Acuticoccus sediminis: one gene and its partner. The protein of the gene in region 1 interacts with the protein of each later gene in a pairwise test. Links are inferred from orthologs where the notes say so. Each region holds a gene or a part of one and is shown on either strand. Other genes may lie near its edges.

What was found.
Region 2: the proteins of ftsH (region 1) and hflK interact in binary tests that used the Escherichia coli proteins (3 or more experiments, as listed by UniProt). The link is inferred for Acuticoccus sediminis from one-to-one orthologs.

What each region holds. Positions count from the first base shown.
Region 1 is NZ_QHHQ01000001.1:824,496-827,733, forward strand. The notes cover bases 135-3,057. They hold ftsH (ATP-dependent zinc metalloprotease FtsH), read right to left. Parts: upstream 2,598-3,057; coding sequence 672-2,597; downstream 135-671. Other genes in these bases: DLJ53_RS03530 (DUF1330 domain-containing protein), read left to right, coding at 135-342; tilS (tRNA lysidine(34) synthetase TilS), read right to left, coding at 2,735-3,057. Outside these bases: more of DLJ53_RS03530, read left to right, coding at 46-134; more of tilS, read right to left, coding at 3,058-3,238. UniProt on the Escherichia coli protein: Acts as a processive, ATP-dependent zinc metallopeptidase for both cytoplasmic and membrane proteins. Plays a role in the quality control of integral membrane proteins.
Region 2 is NZ_QHHQ01000003.1:757,281-760,478, reverse strand. The notes cover bases 237-3,119. They hold hflK (FtsH protease activity modulator HflK), read left to right. Parts: upstream 237-1,010; coding sequence 1,011-2,228; downstream 2,229-3,119. Other genes in these bases: hflC (SPFH domain-containing protein), read left to right, coding at 2,228-3,119; DLJ53_RS17680 (dihydrofolate reductase), read left to right, coding at 384-866; DLJ53_RS17685 (thymidylate synthase), read left to right, coding at 237-361. Outside these bases: more of DLJ53_RS17685, read left to right, coding at 1-236; more of hflC, read left to right, coding at 3,120-3,198.

The DNA of each region.
Region 1 (3,238 bases):
ACGCCGGGCCGGAACGCGCCCGCAGCCGATCAAGGGAGCCGCACCATGACCGCCTACGTCGTCATCACACGCGAGGTCACCACCAACCCCGACGAGCTCGCCGTCTATCGCCAGAAGGCGCCGGTCGCGCGCGAGGGCCATGCGCTGACGCCGGTCGCGTTCTACGGCGCGCTGCAGGTCCTGGAGGGCTCGCCGATCGAGGGGGCGGTGATCCTCAGCTTCCCGACGGTGGAGGAGGCGCGCGCCTGGTACGACAGCCCCGCCTACCAGGAGGCGCTGGCCCACCGCCAGGCCGGCTGCGAGAGCCGCGCCTTCATCGTCGAAGGCGTCGACGCGAAGTAGCCGGCCCGCCGCCGCCCCGCCGCCGCCGCCCCGCCGCCGCCGCCCCGCCACCGCTGCCGCGCGGCCCGCGGGCCCGACTTCGGGCGGTTCCCTCCGATGGAGCAGGTGCCGCTGGCGCGAGGCCCGTCGGCTCTGCCGGCGGGAGCGCGCGCTTGCCGTCCGCGATGGACCTCGCGCCCGGCGGTCGGCCGCGCGCTTGATGCGCGGGCTGGCGACGCCGTTCGCCGCGGGTGAAGCGGCGAGGGGCGCCGCTGGAGGGCGGACAGCACATCAGCCGCCTAATAAAAAAGCCGCCCGGTGGGCGGCTTTTTCAATCGGTGAACGTCGGGTCAGGACGGCTGCGGCTCCCATCCGCCCTCGTTCGCGGGCGGGCGGGGCTTGTGGGCGCCGGTCGGCGGGACGGTCGAGGCCCGCGGCGGGCTGTCGTCGTCCGCGCTCTCGCGCACGGGGGGCTTGCCCTTCAGCAGGTCGCGGATCTCGTCGCCGGTCAGCGTCTCGTACTCGAGCAGGCCCTTGGCGACGGTGTGAAGGTCGTCGAGGTTCGTCTTGATGACGGCGAGCGCGGTCTCGTAACCCTCGTTGACGAAGCGCTTCACCTCGCGGTCGACCGCCTCCTGCGTCTTCTCGGAGACGTTCTGGTTGCGCGCCACGGAGTGGCCGAGGAACACCTCCTCCTCGTTCTCGCCGTAGAGCAGCGGGCCGAGCTCGTCCGACATGCCGAACTGGGTCGCCATCGCGCGGGCGAGCTTGGTCGCCATCTTGATGTCGCCCGAGGCGCCGGAGGTCACCTTCTCGTGGCCGAAGATCAGCTCCTCGGCGACGCGGCCGCCCATGGCGACTGCAAGGTCCGCCTTGCACTTGGCGCGGCTGAGGGACACGCGGTCCGATTCCGGCAGGCGCATCACCATGCCGAGCGCGCGGCCGCGCGGGATGATGGTCGCCTTGTGGATCGGGTCGGAGGCCGGCATGTGCAGCGCGACGAGGGCGTGGCCCGCCTCGTGGTAGGCGGTCAGCTTCTTCTCGTCCTCGGACATCACGAGGGTGCGGCGCTCGGCACCCATCATGACCTTGTCCTTGGCGTCCTCGAACTCCTGGTGTGTGACGAGGCGCTTGTTGCGGCGGGCCGCCAGCAGCGCAGCCTCGTTGACGAGGTTGGCGAGGTCCGCGCCGGCGAAGCCCGGGGTGCCGCGCGCCAGGACCTTGAGGTTCACGTCCGGCGCCAGCGGCACCTTGCGGACATGGACCTTCAGGATCTTCTCGCGGCCGACGAGGTCGGGGTTCGGGACGACGATCTGGCGGTCGAAGCGGCCCGGACGCAGCAGGGCGGGGTCGAGGACGTCCGGACGGTTGGTCGCGGCGATGAGGATGATGCCCTCGTTCGCCTCGAAGCCGTCCATCTCGACCAGCAGCTGGTTCAGCGTCTGCTCGCGCTCGTCGTTGCCGCCGCCGAGGCCCGCGCCGCGGTGCCGGCCGACGGCGTCGATCTCGTCGATGAAGATGATGCAGGGGGCGTTCTTCTTCGCCTGCTCGAACATGTCACGCACGCGGGACGCGCCGACGCCGACGAACATCTCGACGAAGTCCGAGCCGGAGATCGAGAAGAAGGGCACGTTCGCCTCGCCGGCGATGGCGCGGGCGAGCAGCGTCTTGCCGGTGCCCGGAGGGCCGACGAGCAGAACGCCGCGGGGGATCTTGCCGCCGAGCTTCTGGAACCGGGACGGGTCCTTCAGGAAGTCGACGATCTCCTGCAGGTCTTCCTTGGCCTCGTCGACACCGGCGACGTCCTCGAACAGGACGCGGCCGTGCGCCTCGTTCAGGAGCTTGGCCTTGGACTTGCCGAAGCCCATCGCCTTGCCGGCGCCGCCACCCTGCATCTGCCGCATGAGGAACAGCCAGATGCCGAGGATCAGCAGCATCGGGAACCAGGTGGCGAGGATGCCCCAGATCGAGATGCCGTCGTTCGGCGGCTCGGCCCGGATGGTCACGCCCTGGGAGTCCAGCGTGTCGATGTAGTTGTTGGCGCCTTCGGGGGCGTAGGTCGAGAATCGGCCGCCCGAGTTATAAGTTCCCGTAATATCACGTTGCTGGATCGTCACGGCACGGACGTTGCCCTGCCGCACCTCGGTCAGGAACTGCGAGAACGAGATGTCCGACGTGTTGGTCCGCTGCCCCGGATTCTGGAACAGCTGGAACAACGCGATCAGCAACAGCGCGATCACGACCCAGAGTGCGAAATTGCGGAAATGGTTGCTCATGACATACCTTGATTGGCGCCAACACTGGCGCGCGAGCGGCCCCGCGACCCCTCGATAGATCCAGTCAACATAGGAACTTTGGGCTCGGGTGCCAACTACTTGGTGGTTATGTTACGTGGGGGACGAATGAGCGCACCTCAGCGCTCGGGCCGCACGTTCGCCCCATTTGCTGGCCAGTCCCGCCGCCGAACCGCCATCGTCGGCAACGCAACCACCTGATCGCAAAGATGGATAGCCGGCGTCGTCATGGCCGCTTCCATAAGTACAGCACGCTGAGGACTGTGCCGCCATAACCGCGCGGCCCACTCCCTGCCCGTGCTTCCTGCGGCAGCCACGCGTACCGGGCGCATCCCCGCCGGCACGGTGACGCGGTAGCGGCCGTCGAACACCGCGCTCTCGCCGGGGGCGACGGTCACCGCCTCGATCCCCCGCCGCTCCCGCCACAAAACGATGGAGCCGCCGCGGCTGACGGCGCGGCAGCGGCCGAGCGTGGTGGCCTGCCCGCGCAGGAGCGCGGTCGCGGCGGCGGCGAGGGTTTCGAAACGCGGCGGGAAGTCGAGACCGCCGGCGATCCGCACCGCCTCCGCCAGCGCCCGGAGGCGAACCTCCTCGTGCACGCCCGCCCAGGGGGCGACCGACAG
Region 2 (3,198 bases), on another replicon or contig:
CCAGTTCCACGTCGCCCCGCAGGAGGACGGTCCGGGGCGCCTCTCGTGCCAAGTCTACCAGCGGTCGGCGGACGTCTTCCTCGGCGTTCCGTTCAACATCGCCTCGTACGCGATCCTGACGCATATGGTCGCGCATGCGACGGGGCTGGAGGCTGGCGACCTCGTCCACACGCTCGGCGATGCGCACATCTATTTGAATCACCTCGAGCAGGTGGAGGAGCAACTCAAGCGCGAGCCGCGGCCGCTTCCGGCGCTCGATCTTTCGGCTGCGCCGCGCGATCTCTTTGCCATCGAGGCAGAGCATATCCGCGTGGTCGGCTACGATCCGCACCCGGCGATCAAGGCCCCCGTCGCAGTCTGACGGAGAGGGTGAGGACGAAGCGTTGAGCATCATCATGGTGGCCGCGGTCGGCCGCAACGGCGTGATCGGCAAGGGCGGGGACCTTCCCTGGGACATCCCCTCGGATCGCAAGCATTTCAAGGCACTGACGGTCGGGCGGACGGTCATCATGGGCCGGCGGACGTACGAGGAACTCGGTAAGCCGTTGCCGCAGCGGCGCAATCTGGTGGTGACGTCGCGGGCCATCGACGGTGTCGAGACCTTCCCCTCGCTGGACGCCGCGCTCGCCGCGGCGGAGGGGCCGGTGGCGCTGATCGGCGGCAACGCGATCTACGCCGAGGGCATGGCCCACGCCGACACGATCCACATCACCCGCGTCCATGGCGAGCCGGAGGGCGACACCGTGTTTCCGACGATCGACACCGCGCGCTTCCGTCTCGCCGAGACGGCGCCGGGCGAGCGCGGCCCGCGCGACGAGTATGGCTTCGACTTCGAGACCTACGTAAGGTTGCCGAAATCGGCTTGATTGCGGCTGTGAGGTCCGTCAGCCTATAACGGCACACGCAGGGCGCGCGTTTCGCCGCGTTTGCGAAGACAACCAGCACCATTATGTGCGCTGCGAAGGGCTTCGCGCCCGGCATCAAAGGCTTAGGCGGCAAAGGGAGCAAGAATGCCCTGGAACAACCAGTCGGGCGGCGGTAAGGGCGGTGGACCCTGGGGAGGCGGCGATGGCCCGTGGGGCAACGGACCGAACCGTCCCAACAACCCGTGGGGCAACGGACCGAACCGTGGCGGCGGACAGGATCCGCAGAATTCGCCCGACCTCGAGGAGCTGCTCCGCCGCAGCCAGGAACGCCTGAAGCGCGTCTTCCCGAAGAAGGGCGGCGGCGGTGGCCCGTCCGGCGGTGGCGGCGGTCCGTCGCTGGGCGGCATCGGCGCGCGCGGCGTGGCGCTGGCGGCGATCGTCGTCGCGGTGATCTACGGCCTCACCGGCTTCTACACGGTGCGTCCGGGCGAGGTGGGCGTCGAGCTGGTGCTCGGCCGGCATGTGGGCAACACCATGCCGGGCCTGCGGTACAATGTCCCGTACCCGTTCGGCGAGGTCTACACGCCCGACGTCCTGCGTATCCGCGAGCTGGTGATCGGCACGCGCGGCAGCGGCCGCGGCTCGACCGTCGACATGCCGGCCGAGAGCCTGATGCTGACCGGCGACGAGAACATCGTCGACATCGACTTCAAGGTTCAGTGGCAGGTCGACCGCGATCATCCGGCCAATTTCCTATTCAACATCGAAGACCCTGAAGGCACGGTGAAGCAGGTCGCCGAGAGCGCGATGCGCGAGGTCGTCGGTCGGCGGAACATCCAGCCGATCCTGACCCAGGAGCGACAGCAGATTCAGCTCGCCGTGCAGGAGCTGATGCAACAGACCCTCGACCAGTACGACGCCGGCATCGACGTCACCCAGGTGCAGATGCAGAAGGTGGACCCGCCCGAGCAGGTCATCGACGCGTTCCGTGACGTCCAGGCCGCCCGCGCGGACCAGGAGACGGCGCAGAACCGTGCCGACGCCTACGCCAACGAAGTGGTGCCGCAGGCCCGCGGTGAGGCGGCCAAGATCGTCGAGGACGCCCAGGCCTACCGCGACCAGGTCGTCGCCGAGGCGACCGGTCAGGCCGACCGCTTCCTCTCGGTCTACGAAGAGTACGCCAAGGCGCCGGACGTTACCCGCCAGCGCATCTACCTCGAGACGCTGGAGCGCGTCTTCTCCGACACCGACAAGATCATCATCGACGAGTCGGCCGGCAACGGCGTGGTGCCCTTCCTCCCGCTCGACCGCATGAGCCAGAGCGCGTCGGGCAATACGACCCAGAGCCAGGGGAACCGTTGATGCGCGCCGGTCTCATTGCATTCGTCATCGTCGTCATTCTGGCGGTGGTGGCGGCGCTCAACTCGCTCTTCATCATCAACCCGACCCAGCAGGCGCTCGTCCTGCAGTTCGGCCAGGTGAAGAACACGATCCGCGAGCCGGGCCTCAACGTGAAGGTGCCGTTCATCCAGGACGTCCTGATCCTGGACAAGCGCAACCTCGACCTGAACGTTCCCGCGCAGGAAATCATCGCCGCCGACCAGAAGCGCCTCGTGGTGGACGCGTTCATGCGCTACCGCATCCGCAACCCGGTCGAGTTCTACCAGACGGTGAACAACGTCAACGAAGGTGCCCAGCGCCTCAGCACGTTCGTTCAGGCCTCGCTGCGCGCCGTCCTCGCCGATGCGACCTTCCAGGACATCGTGCGTGACAACCGTCCGGAGCTGATGCGCCGCATCGCGGCGGACGTCGCGGACCGCGCCCAGGCGATCGGCGTCGAGGTGGTGGACGTGAAGATCCGCCGTGCGGACCTTCCGGAGGCCAACTCCGAGGCGATCTTCCGCCGGATGAAGACCGAGCGCGAGCAGGAAGCCCGCGAGATCCGCGCCCGCGGTGCCGAGGCGGCCCGCCGCATCGAGGCGGCCGCCGACCGTACCGCGACGGTGCTGCGCGCCGAAGCGCGGCGCCAGTCGGAGCAGATCCGGGGTGAGGGTGACGCGCGCAAGAGCGCCATCTTCGCGGCGGCCTACACGCTCGACCCGAACTTCTTCGACTTCTACCGCTCGATGCAGGCCTACGAGACCGGCCTGCGCTCGCAGGGCACGCGTCTCGTGCTGTCGCCGAACGCGGAGTTCTTCCGCTTCTTCGCCGATCCGGCCGGCCGTCCGAGCGGACTGATCGGGTCGCGGCAGGCCGCGGGCGGCGCCGCCCCCGATGCCGCGCCGGCCGAAGAGGCGCCTGATGACCAGGCCGCCGCCGAGACCGGTTCGGT